DNA from 3 places in the Kitasatospora sp. NPDC051164 genome. Region 3 is predicted to be linked to each of the others. Evidence: riboswitches for the same ligand, from Rfam matches in the RefSeq annotation. Region 3 holds a riboswitch; each other region holds the start of a gene.

The links. Region 3 has a riboswitch for cyclic di-AMP ahead of ACIBEC_RS00915 (hypothetical protein). Riboswitches for the same ligand answer to the same signal wherever they lie in the genome.
Region 1: linked by a shared signal. The riboswitch ahead of ACIBEC_RS07560 (NlpC/P60 family protein) and the one ahead of ACIBEC_RS00915 (hypothetical protein) in region 3 are both predicted to bind cyclic di-AMP.
Region 2: linked by a shared signal. The riboswitch ahead of ACIBEC_RS16335 (transglycosylase family protein) and the one ahead of ACIBEC_RS00915 (hypothetical protein) in region 3 are both predicted to bind cyclic di-AMP.

The regions. Positions count from the first base shown of each region.
Region 1 is NZ_JBITFB010000004.1:110,291-117,484, reverse strand. Features, by position in the region: gene ACIBEC_RS07590 (aminotransferase class V-fold PLP-dependent enzyme) at 1-618, shown strand, start outside; gene ACIBEC_RS07585 (Lrp/AsnC ligand binding domain-containing protein) at 632-913, opposite strand; gene ACIBEC_RS07580 (rhomboid family intramembrane serine protease) at 955-1,737, opposite strand; gene ACIBEC_RS07575 (hypothetical protein) at 1,940-2,203, shown strand; gene ACIBEC_RS07570 (NYN domain-containing protein) at 2,518-3,819, shown strand; gene ACIBEC_RS07565 (NlpC/P60 family protein) at 4,020-5,057, shown strand; cyclic di-AMP (ydaO/yuaA leader) riboswitch at 5,395-5,548, shown strand; gene ACIBEC_RS07560 (NlpC/P60 family protein) at 5,559-6,692, shown strand; gene ACIBEC_RS07555 (NlpC/P60 family protein) at 6,919-7,194, shown strand, end outside.
Region 2 is NZ_JBITFB010000009.1:271,212-278,405, reverse strand. Features, by position in the region: partial or broken gene ACIBEC_RS16350 (DUF501 domain-containing protein) at 1-475, opposite strand, end outside; gene ACIBEC_RS16345 (septum formation initiator family protein) at 447-923, opposite strand; gene eno (phosphopyruvate hydratase) at 1,124-2,410, opposite strand; gene ACIBEC_RS16335 (transglycosylase family protein) at 2,667-3,566, opposite strand; cyclic di-AMP (ydaO/yuaA leader) riboswitch at 3,572-3,739, opposite strand; gene ACIBEC_RS16330 (cytochrome P450) at 3,991-5,457, opposite strand; gene ACIBEC_RS16325 (SDR family NAD(P)-dependent oxidoreductase) at 5,724-6,149, shown strand; gene ACIBEC_RS16320 (MazG family protein) at 6,152-7,194, opposite strand, start outside.
Region 3 is NZ_JBITFB010000001.1:213,049-220,242, forward strand. Features, by position in the region: gene ACIBEC_RS00905 (IclR family transcriptional regulator) at 1-373, shown strand, start outside; gene ACIBEC_RS00910 (hypothetical protein) at 691-1,269, shown strand; gene ACIBEC_RS00915 (hypothetical protein) at 1,346-2,575, opposite strand; cyclic di-AMP (ydaO/yuaA leader) riboswitch at 2,584-2,768, opposite strand; gene ACIBEC_RS00920 (hypothetical protein) at 2,992-3,114, opposite strand; gene ACIBEC_RS00925 (phenolic acid decarboxylase) at 3,349-3,678, shown strand; gene ACIBEC_RS00930 (alpha/beta hydrolase-fold protein) at 3,776-4,918, opposite strand; gene ACIBEC_RS00935 (TetR family transcriptional regulator) at 5,217-5,837, opposite strand; gene ACIBEC_RS00940 (SDR family oxidoreductase) at 5,975-6,739, shown strand; gene ACIBEC_RS00945 (Pr6Pr family membrane protein) at 6,907-7,194, opposite strand, start outside.

The DNA.
Region 1 (7,194 bases), on a different contig from region 3:
GCCGGCGGCGGAGCGACCCGCACGGTGGCTCGGGAGACGGACGGCTCGGTGGCCGTGCAGTGGCACACCGGCCCGGCCCGGCACGAGGCCGGTTCGCCGAACGTCATCGGCGCCTACGCGATCGCCTCGGCCTGCCGGGCGCTGAGCGAGGCCGGCTTCGACGCGCTGGAGGCCCGCGAGCGGCAGCTGGTCGACCGGCTGACTGCGGGGCTGGCGCGGATCCCCCAGGTCAAGGTGCTGAACCTGTTCGGCGCCGGCTCCGCCCGGGTGGGCGTGCTGTCCTTCGTCGTCCGGGGCTGGAACAGCTCGCACTTCTCGGCCGCGCTGTCCGCCGAGTACGGCATCGGGGTGCGCGACGGCCTGTTCTGCGCCCACCCGCTGGTGCGGACCCTGCTCGGTGACGAGGACACCCCGCCGTCGGAGTGCGGTGCGCCGGAGCCCTCGCTGCCGGGTGAGCGCAGCCTGAACGCGATCCGGGTGAGCTTCGGCGCCGGGACGCCGGACGAGCACATCGACCGCTTCCTGACCGCCGTTCGGGAGCTGGTCACGGACGGCGCGGCCTGGAACTACCGCAACGAGGGCGGGCGTTGCGTCGTGGACACCCGCCGGGAGGGCTGAGGCCCCGGCCCCGCTACTCGTCCAGGCCGAGGGCGAAGGCGGCTTCCAGGTCGTGCTGGGAGTAGGTGCGGAAGGCGATCTGGGTCTCGGTGTGGGCCACGCCCGGGACCTTGTTGAGCCGGCCCGGGATGACCTCGGCCAGGTCGTCGTGGCGGCGCACCCGGACCATCGCCACCAGGTCGTATCCGCCGGTCACCGAGTAGACCTCGCTGACGCCCTCGATGGCGGCGATGGCCTCGGCGATCTCCGGGATGCGGTCGACACTGGTCTTGATCAGGACGATGGCGGTGATCACTGTTCGGGCTCCTTTGTGGGGTGCCGCCAGCGTATCGGGCGTCAGCCGGGTCGTCGCGAGGGGTGGCGAACCACCGTGCAGGTGTAGAGGAAGCCGGCCGAGAAGCCGATCACGTGGACCAGGTAGGCCACCCCCGGGCCCGCCGAATGCACCGACCACCACTGCAGGGCGAACCAGAGGCCGAGCACCAGCCAGGCCGGGAAGCGCAGCGGCAGGAAGAACAACAGCGGGACGAGGGTGGTCACCCGGGCGCGCGGGTGCAGGCGCAGATAGGCGCCCAGGACGGCCGAGATCGCGCCGGAGGCTCCGATGAGCACCCGGGTGGAATCCGGCGCGTGCGCCTCGGCGAGCGCGAAGCCGTACGTGGCCAGGCTGCCGGCCGCCAGGTAGAAGACGGCGTACCGGGCCCGACCCAGCCGCCGTTCGACGGTCGGGCCGAAGACGTGGAGGAAGAGCAGGTTGCCGAGCAGGTGCAGCCAGCCGGCGTGCAGGAAGAGGCCGGTGAGGGCGGACAGCGCCGGGTGCTTGCCCGGGGTCGGGGCGGCCGGGCAGCCGGGGACCGGGTCGGGGGCCTCCGTCAACTGCGCGGCGGTCAGCGGCCGCCCGGTCAGCAGTTCGGCCGGGACGGCGCCCCAGCGCTGCTCGTACCGCTGCTCCGCGCAGACCCGGGCCTGGCCGGGGCCGTACAGCGGATTGAGTCCGGCGGCCGGGCCGAGCAGGAAGACCAGGGTGTTGACCGCGATCAGGGCGTAGGTGACCGCCGGGGCGGCCGCCTCCGGCCGGCCGCCCCGCTCGGCGGTGTGGTCGGGGGCCGCGAGCGCCATGCGGCCAAGCATCCCTCCGGGCGCCGCAGGTGACACGGCGGTTTACGGCAGGTGGACTAGCCCCGCTATTCCGCTGACCGGTGGTCGCGATGGTTGCCCCAGGCAATAGGCTTGGGGCGGGCAATCCCGCCTCCCGCCGCCGATGCCGGGGCTCCGGGGGGAGCGCCTGGCCCACGCAGGGACCACCCGAGAGGACCCCCCGATGACCGTCCCCGCCCTGACCGCCGAGACGCGCTGGCGCTGCACGCTGTGCGGCAACCTCACCCGGTTCGATGTCACCCGCAGCGCGCGGGTCACCGAGTTCCTGCACTTCGACCTGGCCGGCGACTCCAAGGTCGAGGAGACCGAGGTGCTGAGCGAGACCATCGAGTCGGTGCGCTGCCGCTGGTGCAACGCCGTGGACCAGGTCGAGCTGGTGGCCCGCCCGGGTGCCGAGGGCGCGGAGGCCCCGACCGAGCAGGGCTGATCCCCGCCGGTGTGGTGGGCGGTGCGCCGCGCGCCCGTCCGCCGCACGGGACAATACAGACAAGACGCACGGAGCGTGACGACAGGGGGCGGTCGCGGCCGTACCCCGCCGGAAACAGGATCGGAGCCGAGGACGTGGTGGACGCAGCGAAGGAGCCCGGCGAAGCGCAGGGGCTTCGGCCCGCTGCGCAGGAGCAGGTGCCGGACGCCGGGACGGGACCGGCGGAGAGCGCTGCGCCCGACACCCCAGACACTCCAGACACCCCTGACACCTCCGAGTCCGCTGAGCCCGGGTCGGAGCACGTCGCCGAGAAGCTGGACCGGCCGCTGCCCGAGGGGGTGCGCCGGCGCGTGGTCGGGCTGGCCTCGGACGCGCTGGGCGGACTGCCGCCGGGCGAGCTCCCGCAGAGCCTGCGTCAGTACGTGAAGTTCACCCCCGCGCGGCGCGCCAAGTACGCGGCCACCGCGCTGGCGGCCGCGCTGGAGGCGGAGCCGGCGTTCCGGGTGCGGATAGCGGAGCGGCTGCGGCTGGGGCAGCCGGACCTGGTGAGGGCGCTGGAGTCGGGCAGTGTCCCGGGCGCCGCCGATCCGATGGACGTCGCCGCCGCCGCCTACCTGGTGCGTTCGGCGGGCTGGAGCCGGCTGGTCGCCGAGGTCGGCGAGGAGGTCGAGCGGGCAGGCGCCGAGGACGCGGCCGCGGAGGCGGCCCGGCTCGCGGAGAAGCTGCAGGCCGAGCTGGCCGAGGTGCGGGCCGCCGCACGGGCGGACCTGGAGCGGCAGCGCGCGGAGTTCGAGGGCGTCCGGCGGGAGGCCGAGTCGCTGCGCAAGAAGGTGCGGTCGCTCGAGAGCGACACCCGCCGGGCGCAGGCCGAGGCGCGCCGCCTGGCCGGGGAGCTGGAGGCCGCGAAGGCGCAGGGCGCGGCCGAGCGCAGTGCGGCCGAGACCGAGGCGCGGCGGCTCAAACACCGAGTCTCCGAGCTGGAGAACGCCGCCGAGCAGGGCCGCCGGTCGGCCCGCGAGGGGCGCAGCGTCGAGGACATGCGGCTGCGGCTGCTGCTGGACACCGTGCTGCAGTCGGCCCAGGGGCTGCAGCGGGAGCTGGCACTGCCGGTCTCCCAGATCCGCCCGGCGGACCTGGTGGAGGCGGTGGTGCCGGGGGCGGCCTCGCCGCACGACGTGGCGCGGCGCGGGCTGGCCGAGGACGACCCGGCGCTGCTGGACCAGCTGCTGGCGATCCCGCAGGTGCACCTGGTGGTGGACGGCTACAACGTGACCAAGACCGGCTATCCGACGCTGCCGCTGGAGCAGCAGCGGATCCGGTTGCTGGGCGGGCTGGCGATGCTGGCCCAGCGCACCCAGGCGGAGGTCACCTGTGTGTTCGACGGGCAGGACCTGGACGTTCCGGTGATCATGGCACCGCCGCGCGGGGTCCGGGTACGGTTCAGCCGGACCGGGGAGACCGCGGACGAGCTGATTCGCCGTCTGGTGCGGGCCGAGCCGCAGGGCCGTCCGGTGGTGGTGGTCTCCGCCGACCGGGAGGTCGCGGAGGGCGTGCGGAAGGCGGGCGCGCGCCCGGTCGCCTCGGTGCTGCTGCTGAACCGGCTGGCCCGGCCCTGAGCGCGGGCCGCGTAGGATGACTCCTGGTCAGCCTTGGGTCCGTGGTGGTGTGCGGGTCCGGTGAAGTCGGTGTGGGAAACAGAGTTCACGCCTTCGGGGGAGTGGCAAAGCGGATAGATCCGCACTAGGGTCTGGCGTCAAACCTATTTTCCGGAATCTCATCCAATCGGGTGAGTCCGTTGGAAGAAGGAGCCGGTCCCTTGGCCTCCCACCGCCGTCCCAAGCAGCCGAGCCGCGCGCGGGTCTCCGTGCTCACCGCGGCCGCTGCGACCGCGGTCGCACTCTCCGCCCAGGTAGCCGCGCACGCCGCGCCGCAGCCGAACAAAACGGACGTCAAGGCGCAGATCGACCAACTCCAGCAAGAGCAGGAGCAGGCGGCAGAGAAGTACAACGGCGCCACGGAGCGGGCCACGCAGCTGCGCAAGCAGGCCGACCAGCTGCAGGACCAGGTGGCCCGCGGCCAGGAGCAGATGACCCAGCTGCAGGCCGGCCTGGCCGAGGTGGCGGGCGAGCAGTACCGCACCGGCGGCATCGACCCGTCCGTCCAGCTGATGCTCTCCTCCGACCCGTCCGGCTACCTGGAGAAGGCCTCCACCGTCCAGCAGGCCAGCACCACCCAGGCGGAGGCGCTCAAGGGGCTGCTGGACCAGCAGCGCCGGCTGGACCAGGAGAAGACCGAGGCGGCCGCCGTGCTGGCCTCGCTCGACACCACCACCAAGGACCTGAACCAGGCCAAGGCGGACGTCAACACCAAGCTGAAGGCCGCCCAGGACCTGATGAACTCGCTGAGCGCCGCCGAGCGCACCGCGCTGAAGGCCCAGCAGGCGCAGGACGACCGGGCCTCGCGCGGCAGCGACCGGGTCGACCTGAGCAGCCTGCCGCCGGCCAGTGGCTACGCGGCCGTGGCCCTCGCCAAGGCGATGAGCAAGCAGGGCTCGCCGTACGTGTGGGGCGCCACCGGGTCGAGCACCTTCGACTGCTCGGGCCTGATGGTCTGGTCGTACGGCCAGGCCGGCGTCTCGCTGCCGCGCACCTCGCAGGAGCAGGGCCACTACGGCACCGCGGTGCCCGGACTGGCGGCGGCTCAGCCGGGCGACCTGGTCATCTACGGCCCCGACATGCACCACGTCGCGATGTACATCGGCAACGGCATGGTGGTCCACGCGCCGCACACCGGTGACGTGGTGAAGGTGATGAAGGCCGACGCGATGCCGATCAACACCATCCGCCGGGTCTGACGGCCCGACACGCCGAAGGGGTTCGCCCGAGCCCTGTGATCCGCGCCACCCCCGACCGGGGGTGGCGTTCGGGTTTTCGACCGTTTCGCGAGCATCGGGTGAGACCTGATCAGCCTTGCGTGGGGCGGCGGTTACCATCGGTCATTTTCACAAAAGAACTTGGGTAATCTTCCGTCTTTTTTCTGACAAGGATTTGAACCGATCACGGTTCAGTTACTAGGGTCATGCACCGAGCCATCGCAGTGTCGATCACCCAGCCGGGGTGGCGGCGGTGGCTACCGTCGAGTTCGCGAGGCAGCGGGGCAGGTCGAAGCGACTGCCCGACAGGGGAGCCCAGTAGTCGGGGGTGCTGCGCAGCGGAGCCGGGGAACCACGTTCCTCCGGGGTGAATCGGCGCCAGGTCGGCCGCTGGAACGGCCGTGAGGCGTCGTAGGGCATGCTTCCGGCCCGAACCCGTCAGCTCACCCGGTAGGCGGACGTAGGAAGAAGGAGCCCGCCTTCGTGGCGTCCCATCGTCGTCCCAAGCCAGCCGGCCGCGCCCGTGTCTCGATCCTGACCGGTGTCGCCGCCGCAGCCGTCGCCCTCTCCGCGCAGTCCGGCGCCCACGCCGACCCGCAGCCGACCAAGGACCAGGTCAAGGAGCAGGTCGACCAGCTCAACGAGCAGGCCGAGGTGGCGACCGAGCAGTACAACGCCGCCCAGGAGAAGCAGCAGACGCTGGAGAAGCAGGTCTCCGGCCTGCAGGACCAGGTGGCCCGTCAGCAGGACCAGGTGACCGATCTGCAGGGCGGCCTCGCCGAGATCGCCGGGGAGCAGTACCGCAACGGCGGCATATCCCCGACCGTCCAGCTGATGTTCTCGTCCAGCCCGGACAGCTTCCTCAACCAGGCCGGTGCGCTGAACCAGGCCGGCGACACCCAGAAGAACCAGCTGAAGGTGCTCCAGGAGCAGCAGCGCAAGCTCGACCAGGACCGCACCGAGGCCCAGGGCAAGCTCGCCGAGCTGGAGTCGACCACCCAGCAGCTGAAGGCCTCCAAGGACGAGGTCCAGAACAAGCTGAAGGCCGCCCAGGACCTGCTCAACACCCTGACCGAGCAGGAGCGCCAGGCGCTGCGCGCGGCCGAGGAGAAGGCCGCCGCCGACGCCAAGGCCCAGGCCGACGCCGCGGTCAAGGCCCAGCAGGCCGCCGACCGCGCCTCCCGCGACAACAGCCGCACCGACCTCTCCGCGGGCTCGGCCCCGGCCCCGGCCTCGCCGGTCGCCAAGCCGGTCGCCCCCGGCAGCTCGCGCGGTGCCGCCGCGCTCTCCGCCGCCGCCTCCAAGGTCGGCAGCCCGTACGTGTGGGGCGCCACCGGCGCGTCCTCCTTCGACTGCTCCGGCCTGATGGTCTGGGCGTTCAACCAGGTCGGCGTCTCGCTGCCGCGCACCTCGCAGGAGCAGGCGCACGCCGGCACCCGGATCGGCAGCGACCTGTCCCAGGCCCAGCCCGGCGACCTGCTGATCTTCTTCGGGGACGCCCACCACGTCGGCATCTACGCCGGCAACGGCCAGGTGCTGCACGCGCCCAAGCCGGGTGCCTCGGTCCGCTACGAGGCCGTCACCAACATGCCGCTGACCAGCATCGTGCGGGTCTGATCCGTACTCGGCGCTTCCAGGCCCGGTCTTCCTCCACGGAAGGCCGGGCCTGCGGCTTTTCCGGCGGCTCGGGCTGATGTCCGATTACGGGTCAAATATTCGGGTCCGGAGGGGTTTGGACTCGCTTGCCCGGACTCGCTAACGTCTGCCACCGGACTCCCGCTCGACGACCGCCCGCAGTGGGGCGGCGGCGGGGCCGCGCCGCAGGATTGGAGCCGCTGCCACCATGTCCGTGCACCGCCGTTCCCAACTGCTCGTCCGTGCGCTGGTGCTGACGGCGGCGGCCACCACCGCGCTCGGCATGGCGACCGGCGGCAGCGCCCACGCCGCCCCCGGCAGCCCGGACCCGGCCGACCGCAAGGACGTCAAGACACAGGTCGAGCAGCTCTACGACGAGGCCGAGCAGGCTTCGGAGAGGTACAACGCGGCCCAGGAGGCCCAGCGGCGGCTCCAGGGGGAGACCACGATCCTGCAGGGCGAGATCGCCGTCGCCCAGGACCAG
Region 2 (7,194 bases), on a different contig from region 3:
TGCCGATCGCCTCGTCGCCGAGCGGGTTGACGCCCTCGCCTGCCGCCAGCGAGTGGCCGACCAGCACGTGCAGGCACTTCACCCGGTCCGGCATGCCGCCGGCGCTCGGGAAGCCCTCCAGCACCTCGATCGCGTCCCGCCGGGCGATGTAGTCCTCATGCGCCTTCTGGTAGGCGGCGGCCAGCTCCGGGTCCTCGGCGAGCCGGGCGCTCTGGTCCTTCATCACGCCGTCCGCCTCCAGGGTGCCGATCAGCGAGGCGGCCTTGGGGCAGGTCAGGTAGTACAGCGTCGGGAACGGCGTGCCGTCCGGCAGGCGGGGGGCCGTCTCCACGACGTCCGGGTTGCCGCAGGGGCAGCGGTGCGCCACGCCGCGCAGGCCGCGCGGCACCCGGCCGAGCTGGGCGGCGATGGCCGCGACGTCGGCGTCGGAGACGGTGGGGTGGTTCTCAGTGGTCATGGGGGGAGGTGTCTCCAACGGAGGACGGTGGGAGCGGAAGGGGGGTGGCGGGTGCGGCGACGTCGGCGGCGTCGACCGAGTCCCAGATGCTGGTGTACCAGGGCTTGGCGGCCATCGCCTGACCGGTCGCCACACCGGTGGCGGGGGCGCCGGCGGCGGACGAGGAGGGCTTGGCCGAGGCCTGGCCCGCCGGGTCCACCGCGATGTACGGGGTCTCCCCCGGCACCGCGTAGTGCAGCCGGGCGCGCGCCTGCGCCTTGACGTACTCCGGGTCCTGCCAGCGGGCCTTGTCCCGGCGCAGCTGCTCGACCTGCTGGCGCGCGTGGTCGGCCTTCGCCCGCTGGGCGGAGATCTCGGCGCGCTGGGAGATGAACTGCCGCGTCGGGTAGGCGAGGATCGCCACCAGCGAGCAGAGCACCAGGACGAGGACGGTCGCCCGGCTCGTGAACCGAGGCCGGGCCGCCAAGCCCGGGATCCTCCAGCCTGCCATCTCCCGTATCCCCTCCTGGTCGCGACGGTGCCCCGCCGTCCACCCTACGGGGTGAAAGGCGGGGCACCGGTCAGGCTGGCGCTCAGCAGCCCTCGTGCTCACTGGTGTGCGGAGCGACTGCGCTTGTCACTCCGCAGCGCGACTGCGCTTGTCACTCCGCGGAGCGACTGTGTTTGTTACTCCGCGGAGCGGAAGCGCGGGAAGGCGCCGCGGCCGGCGTACTCGGCGGCGTCGTCGAGGATCTCCTCGATGCGCAGCAGCTGGTTGTACTTGGCGACGCGCTCGGAGCGGGCCGGGGCACCGGTCTTGATCTGACCGCAGTTGGTGGCGACGGCCAGGTCGGCGATGGTGACGTCCTCGGTCTCGCCGGAGCGGTGCGACATCATGCAGCGGTAGCCGTTGCGCTGGGCCAGCTCGACGGCGTCCAGGGTCTCGGTCAGCGAGCCGATCTGGTTCACCTTCACCAGCAGCGCGTTGGCGGTGCCGGTCTCGATGCCCCTGGCCAGGCGGGCCGGGTTGGTGACGAACAGGTCGTCGCCGACCAGCTGGACCTTGTCGCCCAGCTTGACGGTCATGGCCTTCCAGCCATCCCAGTCCGACTCGTCCAGCGGGTCCTCGATGGAGACCAGCGGGTACGACGCGACCAGGTCGGCGTAGTACTCGATGAGCTCGGTGGAGGTGAGCGCCTTGCCCTCGAACTGGTAGGCGCCGTCCTCGTAGAACTCGGAGGCGGCGACGTCCAGGGCCAGCGCGACGTCACGGCCGGGCACGTAGCCGGCCTTCTGGATGGCCTCGGTGATCAGGTCCAGGGCCTCGCGGTTGCTGTCCAGGTTCGGCGCGAAGCCGCCCTCGTCACCGAGGCCGGTGGACAGGCCACGCTCCTTCAGCACGCCCTTGAGGGTGTGGTAGACCTCGACGCCCCAGCGGACGGCCTCGGAGAAGGACTCCGCGCCGATCGGCGCGATCATGAACTCCTGGATGTCGACGTTGGAGTCCGCGTGCGAGCCACCGTTGAGGATGTTCATCATCGGGACCGGCAGGACGTGCGCGTTCGGGCCGCCCAGGTAGCGGAACAGCGGCAGGTCGCTGGCCTCGGAGGCGGCGTGCGCGACGGCCAGCGAGACGCCCAGGATGGCGTTGGCGCCGAGCGAGGACTTGTCCGGGGTGGCGTCCAGGTCCAGCATGGCCTGGTCGATCAGGCGCTGCTCGGTGGCGTCGTAGCCGACCAGCTCCGGGCCGATCTGCTCGATGACGGCCAGGACGGCCTTCTCCACGCCCTTGCCGAAGTAGCGGTTCTTGTCACCGTCGCGCAGCTCCAGCGCCTCGAAGGCGCCGGTGGAGGCACCCGACGGGACAGCGGCACGACCCGTGCTGCCGTCGTCGAGGCCGACCTCGACCTCGACCGTGGGGTTGCCGCGCGAGTCGAGGATCTCACGGGCTACGACGACATCGATGGACGGCACGAGGCATCTCCTTGCGGAAGCAGGTCCGGCTGACGGTGGTGCTGTCAGCAGGACGATTGCGGAGTCGTTACGGACCAGAGCCTAGCCGCCCAGGCTCCGGGGGCCACGTCCGCCTCGGTCTCGTCTCAGCGTGTGGCCCCGCTACCCACCAGTAGTTCACCTGCTTGTCCCAGCTTGTCCCACTGAAGTGGGCGAATGCGGACGAAGGGGGCCGGCGGGCCCAACCCCCTTCGCGCGTCGGCCTTCACACGTCAGCTCAGCCGAGGTGCAGCACCTGGCCGGGCAGGATCAGGTTCGGGTCGCCGCCGACGGTCCCGTGGTTCTGCTCGTACAGCGCGTGCCAGCCGCCGGACACGCCCTGCGCGGCGGCGATGGTCGACAGGGTGTCACCGTCGCGGACGGTGTAGTCGTGGCCGGCCGCCGGAGCGGCCTGCGGCGCGTACTGCTGCTGCGCGGCCTGCGGGGCGTACTGCTGCGCGGCGGCGTGGCCCGCGTACTGCTGGTAGACGCTCTGGTGGCTGGTCCAGTACCAGGCGCCGTTGTTCTGGTACCAGTACACCTTCGCGTCCGCGTCCCAGCCGCCCTGGCCGGAGAGGCCGTGGGCCTGCGGCTGCGGCTGCGGGGCGGCCTGCTGCACCGGCTTCTGAGCGGGCTTCTGCGCGGCGGGCTTCTGGGCAGCCGGGTTCTGGGCCGGCTTGGCGGCGGGCTTCTGGGCCTGCTGCGCGGGGGCGGACTGCGGCTTGGCGTCCGAGGAGGTGTCGACCGCGGCCGGGGCACCGCCCTTGCTCAGGCCCGCCTTCTTCGAGCAGACCGGCCAGGCGCCCGGGCCCTGCGAGGCGAGCACCTTCTCGGCGACCGAGATCTGCTGCGCCCGGCTGGCCTGGTTGGCCTGCGGCGCGTACGCGGTGCCGCCGTACGCCTTCCAGGTGCCGGAGGTGAACTGCAGGCCGCCGTAGAAGCCGTTGCCGGTGTTGATGCCCCAGTTCCCGCCGCTCTCGCACTGGGCGACGGAGTCCCAGGCGGAGGCCGGTGCGGCGGAGGCGCCGGTGGCGGTGAGGAGAGGCATCGCGAGTCCGACGCCGGCCACACCGGCGACGGCGATGGCCTTCTCGGTCTGGGTACGACGGCGGTGACGACCGGTTCCAACGAACAGCATGAAGAGGTCCCTCTCCGCACGCCTGCGAGGTGAGCTGTCGGGTTCGGACCGGGAGGTGGCCCGGCCGCCGTACGCGGAAACGATTCCGCTCAGGCGGCTTCACCCCAAGCCGTGGGAAACGGCAACAAACCTGGTTCCCCCGCCCCTGCCCAGGGTTCTGGTCGGTTTCCCGTGACGCGGCGGGCAGGATTCGGCGTTCCGCGCACGAGGTCCGCAGCTGCGAACTCCAGGGAGAGTAGACAGATCCTCAGACCAATCACAAGCTCATATCACCGATATCACACAGAAATTACGGCGCGTGCCCGATCGCCTACCAACGGCGCCGCTATGTCCGGATTGATGGGCGTTCACACCTGAACCGGAGGACTCCGGGCGACGTTCCGTCAGCGTGTCGCCCGGCGTTTCGTCATCTTGTGTCAGTTTGTCAGGGGCGCATAAGGGGTGTCGGGGGCGTATGCGGAGGCGTATGCGGAGGCGTATGCAGGGGCGTATGCGGGGAGCGACTCTCCGGACTGAATTCGACCGGAAGTTCCCGCAGTCCACGCATGATCAGACCGCCGCGCCAGCGCAGATTCTCCGGGCTTTCCGCGAGCCGCAGATCGGGCAGCCGGGAAAGCAGTGTGGCCAGGGCGGCACGCCCTTCCAGGCGGGCCAGCGGGGCGCCGATGCAGTAGTGGATGCCGTGCCCGAACCCCAGGTGGGGATTGTCCGTCCGCGCCAGGTCCAGGGTGTTCTCGTCCGCGAACCGGGCCGGATCGCGGTCCGCGGCGGCCAGCACCACCAGCACCGGGTCACCGACCGGGATGTCCACCCCGCCGATGGTCAGCGACCGCGTCGCGAACCGCCAGGTCGCCATCTCCACCGGCCCGTCGTAGCGCAGGAGTTCCTCGATCCCCGTCTCCAGCAGCGCGTGCTCCCCGCGCGCCACCGACTCCTGCAGCGACCGGCGCTGCCCCGGATTGCGCAGCAGCGCGTACATCCCGTTGCCGATGAGGTTCACGGTCGTCTCGAAACCGGCGAAGAGGAGGATGAAGGCCATTGCCGCGGCCTCGTTCTCGGTCAGGTGCTCGCCGTGGTCGCTCGCCCGGATCAGACCCGAGATCAGGTCGTCCCCGAGGTCCGCCCGCTTGCGGTGGATCAGCTCCAGCAGGTACGCCCGCATCCGCTTCACCGCTCGCCCCACGCCGCCGCGTTGGCCGCCGCCGTGGCGGATCATCATGCCGGCCCAGTCGCGGAAGTCGTCCTGGTCCTCGGCCGGCACGCCCAGCAGGTCGCAGATCGCGTAGATGGGGAGCGGGAAGGCGAACTCGTGGATGAGGTCCGCCGAACCGCGCTGCGCGAAGCCGTCGATCAGCCGGTCCGTGAGCTGCTGCACCCGCGGCTCGAACTCGGCCACCCGGCGCGGGGTGAACGCCTTCGACACCAGTCGGCGCAGCCGCGTGTGGTCCGGCGGGTCGATGTTCAGCAGGTGCGTCATCAGGTCCGCCTGCCGCTCCCCCGGGATGCCCACCCGGCCGGTGCGGTGCGCCTGCTCGCTGTGGTGCGCCGGGTTCTTCGACAGCCGGCTGTCCGCGAGCGCCTGCCGGGCGTCCGCATACCTGGTCACCAGCCAGGCCTCGACACCGCTCGGCAGCTTGGTGCGGTACACCGGGGCGTGCTCGCGCAGCCAGGCGTAGGCGGGGTACGGATCGGTGGCGAACTCCCAGGTGAACAGCTGCGGAGCGGCGGCGTCGGGCTGCTCGGGGTCGTCGGACGGCGCGGCGGCCGGCTGCGCGGCGGCGGGCTGGGCGGGGTCGTCGGACGGCGCGGCGGCCGGCTGCGCGGCGGCGGGCTGGGCGGGGTCGTCGGACGGCGCGGCGGCGGGCCGGGCGGAGTCGGGCTGAGCTGGCATGGGTCGACCGTATCCGGTGGGTGCGCGCCCCCCTTCCTCAACGGCTCGCGACCCCCGCGTCAACGGCGTGCGACGGGCGCGCCAACGCTCCGTGGACGACCCGTGGACGGTCCGTGGACAGCTCTTGGAAAGCTCTTGGCCGGACGCCGGGCGTGAGCCTGGTCACCTGAGGGGTAATCCCTGTTGCGGAGGGTCAGGACCTGCCTACGATCCTCCGCAGTACGCGTGGGCGCCGGTGCGGTGTCGCCCACAGGGAGGAGCAGACCATGCGGGTCAGCGGGTCAGTCGTCGTCATCGCGGTACTCGACGGCGGGTCGGGCGCCGGCCTCGCCCGCCGGTTCGCCGCGGCCGGCGCCGCCGGAATGCTGATCGCCGACCAGCACGTCGGCATCGCCGAGGACCTCGCCGCCGAACTCGACCGGCCGGGCTGCCCCGTCGTCGGCGTCTCCGGCGACATCCGCCGCCCCAGCGACGTCGCCGCCCTCGTCGACACCGCGGAGAAGCACCTCGGACCGATCGACCTCTTCGCCGTCGCCGGACCCGACGGCGAGCGGATCGTCTCCCTCGCCGACCTGCCCGACCACCTCGACCTGGAACGCCTCGCCGAACTCGTCGTCCTCGTCGGCGAGGCCATCGGGGAACTCGTCCCGCCGCAGCGGCGCCCGATGGAGAGCACCGCCACGGCGGCCTGAGCCTACTCCCCGTCCGGCTCCCGGTCGGGCTCTCCACCAGGCTTGAGGCCCTCGGCCGCGCGCACCGCGTCCCGGTAACCGCGCGCGGCCGAGCGCAGCGCCGCGTCCACGTCCACCCCGGCGTCGTGCGCCCGCTGCGCCACCGCGAGCAGCAGTCGGCCCGCCGACTCCGCGGTCAGCTCGGCCGGCAGCTCGTACGGCTCGTCCGGCACGGTGCGGACGCCCGCCCGGCGCACCCGGGACACCAGCTTCGCCGCGTACGCCAGCGCGGGCAGCCCGGCCGGCACACCGTCCAGCACCGACTCGCGGTCCGCCTTCTCCGCGGCCTTCAGCTGCTCCCAGTTCGCCTCCACCTCGGCGGCGCCCTCGGCCTCGACATCCCCGAACACGTGCGGATGCCGGTACATCAGCTTCTCGACGATGTCGCCCGCCACGTCGTCGACGGTGAACGGATCGGTCGGGTGCTCCTCGGCGATCCGGGAATGGAAGAACACCTGGAGCAGCACGTCACCCAGCTCCTCGCGCAGCGTCCCCCGGTCCCCCTCCTCGATCGCCTCGACCAGCTCGTACGCCTCCTCGACCAGGTACTTCACCAGACTCTCGTGCGTCTGCTCGGCGTCCCACGGGCAACCGCCCGGCGAGCGGAGCCGGTCCATCACCGTCACCAGGTCCAGCAGCCGCGCCCCCGGCAGGTCGTACGAGCCCGGCAGCACCTCGATCTCCGGCACCTCACCGGCCCGCTCCACCGCCAGCCGCGCCAGCGCGTCCGTCAGCCCCGGATCCCCGTCCGGGCTGCCCAGCCACACCGTCGCCCCGGCCCCGGCGGGCTGCCCGGTCAGCAGCCGCGCCAGCGCGGGCGCCGACCCGGCCGCCACCACCTCCACCGCCACCCCGGCCTGCCGCACCGCCGCCACCTGCGGATGCCCCTCGTCCGCCACCAGCACCCGCCCCGCCGACCGCAACGCCTCCCACGCCGGCCACGCCAGCAACCCGGGAGCCACCCGGTGGGTCGTGGTCAGCAGAATCAACTTGGCGCCGGGAACAT
Region 3 (7,194 bases):
GCGGCGGGTGCAGCCGCACTGCACCGGCGTCGGCAAGGCACTGCTCGCCCAGCTGCCCGAGGACGAGGCGCGCGCCGCCCTCGGCCCCAACCCGCTGCCGGCCCACACCGAGTACACGGTCACCGACCCGCAGGAGCTGCTGCACCAGCTCGCCGAGGCGCGCGAGCGCGGCTACGTGGTCGACGACCAGGAGCAGGAGATCGGCGTCCGCTGCATCGCGCTCGCCGTCCCCGGCGCGCCGACGCCCACCGCGCTCTCGGTCTCCGGGCCGGAGGCCCGCATCCGGGCCCTGGAGGAGCAGGCCGGGGCCGCCTCGCTGGTACCGGTGATGCGCCAGATCGCCGGCCGACTGGGGCAGGTCCTCGCCCCCTGAGGGCCACCAGCCTGACGCCTCGTCAACCCCCCTTTCCGACACGGGCCGCCGGGCCGACACCGCACGTCCTCCGTTCGAGCGGACGGCGGCGGGGCGGGTCGGGATGCGCCCCGGTCGCGGCGACAGCTCGGCCACCCTGGTGCGGACGCGGCCCGCGACGGTGCGGGCGGCCGAAGCACGAGGGCACGGTGAGCGGCATGGAGCAGCAGGACGTACGGGGCGTCGTAGGAGGTGGCTCGGGATCGCACGGCAGCGCTGGGTCTTGCGGTGACACGGGATCGCACGGCAGCACGAGGGGCAGGAGGTACGGCGGGGCCGTGCTGGTCGCGGCCGTCGTGGCGGGCTGCACGGTGGCGGTGCCGGCCACCAGCCCGTCCTGGGCGCTGCGTCGGCCGGAGCCCCGTCCGGCGGTGGAGGTCGTCGCGCCGGGCGCGCCGACCGCGTCCGCCGTCCCCGAGGTGTCCACCCTGCCCGCCGTGGTCGCCGCGCCGTCCGACTCCGACCTGGAGGTGGTCCGGATCGACCCGGCCCCGGCGGCGCCGCCCGGCGGCAGCACGACCGTCCACGGCTTCGTCGCCAACAGGGGCCCGGACACCACCGCCTCCCCGTTCACGGTCGTGGTCACCCTGCCGAAGGGCGTCACCCCCGAGGGGCCCTACTACCCCGACAACTGCGGGGTGCTGCAGAACGGCCACCGGGTGCGCTGCGTCTTCGGGCCCGGGCTGCCGCCGCTGCGCACCGCGACCGCCCTCGTCCCGGTCCGTCTGGACCCCGACCTGCCCCTGGGAAAACTGAGCGGCGGCTGGGTCGCGGTGCGCAGCGCGGACGACCGGGACGAGAGCAACAACCGGCAGCCGTTCGACATCACGGTGGTCGAGACGACTGCCGGTTCCTGAACCACGTCCTCCCACCGGGCGCCGGGCGCCGGCGAGCGGCTGCCGGCTTGCGGCGACCGGTGAGACGTCCTACCGGTTAGCGGTAGACGCGGACGTAGTCGGCGGCCATGGTGATCGGAGAGGCCCCCTGCGGCGCGGGGTGGTACTGCCCCGCGCACACCGAGAGGTTGAGGATCAGGTACGCCGACCAGTTGGCGCCGACGCCCTTGCCGTCCGAGAAGACCTTGACGACCCACTGGTCCTTCGCGATGGCGCTCGCGTCGGTGTAGTACTTCGGGTTGCCGGGGTTGACGTGGTTGGTCAGCTCCAGCAGGTTCGGGTTGTCGGGGTGGTACTCGAAGGAGTCGATCTCCCCGTTGCCGTTCTTCCAGGTCCACAGGGCCGGCCAGGCGCCGGTGCCCGCGGGCAGCTTGACCCGGGTCTCGGCGTAGTCGCCGGTCTTGACCTGGAATCCCTCGCCGGAGCCCTCGGTGGTCAGGAAGCCGGTGTTCCAGGACTGCTTGCCGTTCTCCAGGGCCGGGCCCCCGGGGGCGGCGGTGAAGGTGGCGACCCCGTTGGCGACGCTGACGTTGTTCTTGTTCAGCCAGTCCAGCTTGTTGTCGTCCGGGTTGTGGTTCCCGTACTTGTACGAGGTGCTCTTGTCGCCGACCCAGCGCTGGCCCCAGGAGATCGAGCCGTTGAACTCGTCCGACCAGGTCAGCGACTTGCCGGTGACCGGGGAGGACGGCGCGGGGGTGGTCGGGCTGGCCGTGGCGCTCGGGGTCGGCGTGGGGGTCGGGGTCGGCGTGGAGGTCGGCGCTGGGGTGGCGGTGGCCGTCGGGGCCGGGGCCGGGGTGGCGGTGGCCGAGACCACCAGCTGCTGCGAGAGCAGGTTGTGCCAGACGCCGCCGAGGTCCTGCCAGAAGCCGAACTGGGTGTACGTCCCGGCGGGCAGGGTGCGCGCGCCGCTGGTGAAGTTCACGCCGCTCGGGCAGATCTGCACGTTGGAGGCGTTGCCGGGGAAGTCGAGGTTGGTGCCGCGCGCGTCCCGCACGCCCACGCCGACGGTCTTCGCGGTGAAGCAGGCCGAGGAGTGCAGGCCGAGCGAGGCGGTGCTGGCCTTGCCCGCGACCATGGTGGCGGGGGCGAGCCGGTCCTGGGTGACGGTCGGCGCGGTGGCGGCCTGGGCACTGCTCACGGACGGCAGTCCGAACAGGCCGGCGCCGCTGATGGCGAGCGCCCCGGTGGCGGCGAAGGCGGTGTTGCGGCTGCGGCGGGAGGGGCGGGCGTGGCGCGGCGTGGCGCGCCGGACAGCAGGCTGGGGCATGAGCGGGCCTCTGCGACGCCTGCGAGGTTAGCTGTCGGGTTCGGGCTGCAGTTGGCCCTGCCGCCTGTGGAACAGCTTCACCCCTAGCCACGACCCGTACGCGTGAGCGCGCGGGCCGGGCGCCGACCTTGGTTCCCCCGCTCCCGTCCGCGTGGTGCTCGGTGACCCGCCGACGGGTGGACGGGACTCGGCGTCCCGGCGGCGGGGTCCGCGAGGGCGGACGACCGTTGCAGGCTAGGCAGGCTGTGCGTGAACGGACAACTCCGTCGGTCCGGTTGTCGTGCCGCTCACAGTGGTGTCGATCAACGACGCTGTGTGGCGGCAGAGTTGATCAATCCCCCGGCCCGGCCGGATGCCTGTCCGGGTTCCTGGCCCGGTGCCCGTCCGGGTGCTCGGCCGAAGGCCTGGCGGGATGGTCAGCCGAGACAGGCGTCGACCTGGCTCTCGGCCTCCGGCGCCCAGGCCGGCTCCAGGCGGTCGAGGCCGCTCAGCAGCCGGGTGCCGCCGACCGTCACGATGCCGGTGGTGTGGACGGGCATGGTGGGGGTGCGTCTCGCTGGGGTGAGTCTCGCAGGGGTGCGTCTTATGGGTGGACGGTAGGACCGGAGCGCGGCGGGTGTCCATGTGCCGGTCGCACACCCCGGCGGGCGGCGCGGTGGCGATCCGTACCGTGGCAAAGATCTGACCGACTGCACCCGGTCGGATAAATTGGAGGCCTGACATTTCCGCAGTGCACAAGAGCACCAAAGCCCGAAACGAGGAGCCGCCCCACCATGATCGCGTCCCTGCCCGCCTTCGCCGGCCGCACCTACGTCTTCCGGGCCGACAACGGCGCGGCCTTCCGCAACACCTACTCGGCCGACGGCACGCGGCTGCGCTGGGAGGGCCTCGGCGAGTCCGCGGGCCAGTGGGAGGACGTGCGGCTGCACGTCGCCGAGGTCGCACCGGAGATCTACTTCGTCAGCTGGACGGAGCAGAGCGGGATCACCGTCAGCCATGTGATGGACCTGAACAAGCTGACGGTGCGGGCCTTCTGGACCTTCGAGGGCGAGGGCGGCCGGGTCGGCCAGCTGCACACCGGTTCGCTGGAGCGGGTGGCCTGAGACCCGTGACGGCCGGACCTCGGGCCCGCGGCTGGGCCCCGGGGTCCGGCCGATAAGCGGCCGGTCGTCAGGCGGTCGGTCGTCAGGCGGTCGGTCGTCAGGCGGTCGGGTTCGGCACCGCAAGGTGCTGGGACAGCCACTCCAGCGAGGACGGCAGCAGCGCGCTCCAGGTCTCGAAGTTGTGGCCGCCGTTCTCGAGCATGCTGTACGAGACCTTCATCGGGCTCCGCGCCGCCTCGACGAAGGCCTCGGTCTCCCGCCGGTAGTCGCCGTCGCCCTTCTTGGTGCCCGCCAGCAGCACGGACACGTTGGGCTGCGGCAGGTTCTTCAGCCGCCACATCAGGTTGGCCTCGTCGCGGCGCTGCTTGCTGCCGCCGAACAGGTCACCGGTGGTCGGGTCGTCGGCGGCGTCGTAGTAGGCCGAGAGCGCGACGGCGGTCGGGAACACGTCGGGGTGGCGCATGGCCAGCTTGAGGGCGCAGTAGCCTCCGGTCGAGTTGCCCATGAAGGCCCAGGCCTGCGGGTCGGACGAGACCCGGAAGCTGGCCTGGATCGCCGAGGGCACGTCCTTGGTGAAGTACGTGTCGGACTGCGGGCCGTTCGGGATGTCCTCGCACTCGGTGTCCTGCGGCAGCGCGGGCGAGGGGCGCATCAGGATCAGGACGGTCGGCTGCATCCGGCCTTCCTGCAGCAGCTTGAGCGCCGCGCCCGGGTAGTTGAAGCGGGTGATCAGGTTCTCGGCGATTCCTGGGAACCCGGTGCTGACGATCACGGCCGGGAACTTCCTCTGCGCGTACTCCGGCTGGAAGTACTGCGGGGGCAGGTAGACGTAGCTCTCGGTGGACAGCCGGCTGACCGCGCCGTCGATCCGGACCTTGCGGATCTCGCCCGACTGGCTGGGCTCGCGGCCCACCGCACCGCCGCCCTTGACCGAGGCGTGGCCGATCGTCTCCACCAGGAGGCGACCGGAGGCGTCCGCCTTGTTGTGGATCACCACCGGGCCGGTGTCACCGGTACCCAGCAGGTCGTCCCAACTGCTGTAGAAGGCGAAGTAGTTGTTCGCCACCAGGCCGAGCGCCGCGAGCACCGCGAACTGGGTGGCGAGCAGCGTGCCGATCCGGCCGAGCACCGCCTGCCAGGTCGTCCTGGCCATCCTGGGCCACAGCCAGACCGTACCCCCCATCACCACGACGGCGATCAATACGGTCAGCGCCAGCACCTTGTGGCTCGTCAGACCCATGTCCTACTTGCTCCCACGCCTCGAACTCCGGACCCCTCCGCTGGGGACATCCGAGGAGGTCACCCCGGTTCCCCTGTCAGGGCGCAGTGATCAACCCTAGCGCCAGCTGGGAGATCGCTGATGGCGGGCTGGGAGGTCGCGGGGAACGGCCGACGGCTTTCAACCGACAGAGTTCAGATGACAGATTTCGAAATCTGTCATCTGACATCTGAACCCTGAACCCTGTCAGCTGCTCGCCGTCATCCGCCAACCGCCGGGCTCGGCAGCCACCACGCCCCACGCCCGACGCACCCCCGGCTCAGGACACCCGCTCCCAGAGCCGCAGCCCCGCCGTGAGCTCGCGCATGCAGCGGGCCCCCAGGTCGCGCGGGGAGCCCGGGCCGGCCGCGGGGGCCCCGGAAGAGGCCCACTGCTCCAGGGCCACCCGGATCGCCGCTGTCGCGGCGGCGGCGGCCAGCCGGATCTCCAGCGGATCGGCGCCCTCCGGACAGCGGTCGGCGAGGACCGCGCGCAGCCGCACCTCCGAGTCGGCATGGACGCGCTGCCAGGCACCTTCCAGGCTCGGGTCGCGCAGCAGGCTGCGGGTCCACTGCATCATCTCGGCGCCCGCCTCGTCGGCCGGCGTCAGCGACGCGACCGCCGCGCTCTCCAGCGCCTCGCGCAGCGGCAGGTCGGCCGAGCTCTCGGCGAACCGGTCGACCCACTGCCGTCCGCCCGCCGCGAGCAGCGGGGCGACGGCGTCCTCCTTGACGGAGAAGTACCGGTAGAAGGTGCGCAGCGAGATGCCTGCGGCGAGGGCGATCTCCTCGGCGGTGGTGGCCTCCGCCCCCTTTTCGGCGAAGAGCGCGGCGGCAGCGCGGGCGATCTCCAGCCGGGTGGCGTCACGGCGGCGCTGGTTCAGGGTCGGGCGTCCGGTCACGGGGTCAGCCTACGCGGATGGGTGCCATTCTGGCGCGTCATGCCGAGATGACTCATCAAGCCTCATTGGCACAACGTGCCACTTGGGCGTACCGTGCCTCTTGAGGTCGAGAGACCACGAACGAACGGAGTACCACAATGGAGCGCTTCAGCGGACGGAACGTCCTGATCACCGGCGGCGGCTCGGGCATCGGCCAGGCCACCGTGCACCGGATCCTCGCCGAGGGTGGCAAGGTCGTCGCCGTCGACGTCAACGAGGACGGCCTGAAGAGGACCCTGGACCGCGCGACCGCCGACGGCACCGCGGACCGCCTGACCATCCGGGTCCTGGACATCTCCGACGAGGCCGCCGTCGTCGCGGGCGTCGCCGAGGCGATCGCCGCCCTGGGCGGCCTGGACGTCCTGGTCAACGCGGCCGGCATCCTCCGTGCCTCGCACACCCACGAGACCACCCTGGAGTTCTGGAACACGCTCCTCGCGGTGAACCTGACCGGCACCTTCCTGATGACCCGCGAGGCGCTCCCCGCACTGCTCGCGGGCGGCAAGGGCGTGGTGGTCAACTTCAGCTCCACCTCCGCGAGCTTCGCCCACCCCTACATGGCCGCGTACGCCGCGACCAAGGGCGGCATCCAGTCCTTCACCCACGCCATCGCCTCGGAGTACTCGAAGCAGGGCCTGCGCGCGGTCTGCGTCGCCCCGGGCAGCATCGACAGCGGCATGACCAACAACCCCGGCCTGCCCGCCGACGCCGACTTCAGCCTGCTCGCCAAGCTCTCCCCCGCCCTCGGCCAGGGCTTCGCGGGCCCGGAGACGGTGGCCGGCGTGATCGCCATGCTCGCCTCCGACGACGGCGCCTTCGTCACCGGCACCGAGCTCCGCATCGACGGCGGCACCCACATGTGACCGCCCGCCCCGCGGTCCCGAACGGCGGGGCCTGTGCCGTCCCCTGTACGGCACAGGCCCCGCTTCGGCGTTTCGCCCGCTGCCGGAAGGCCTCGATGCTGCGTCGGCGGCCGTGAGGGTCCGGAGCGTCACCACGGCCGTCACCACGGGAGCGTGCTCGGCCCTCGTCAGCCCGTTCCGGCACCGGCGTGACGGCCCCTCGGGACCGCGCCGTCGCGGGCGTCGCGGTGCGCGGCGAGCACGTTGCCCACGGCGGCGACCGCGGCGCCGACGAGGACGAAGGCCACCGCCGTCAGGAAGCAGGCCCCGGCCACCCGGCGGTAGCCCCCGTGCAGGGTGGGGTCGAGGAACGGGTACGGGTACCAGTCGACGGCGTGGCCGCGCAGCAGCGCGTACACCACGTACAGCAGCGGGAACGCCATCCAGCCGAGCACCACGACCGGGCGGATGCGCCG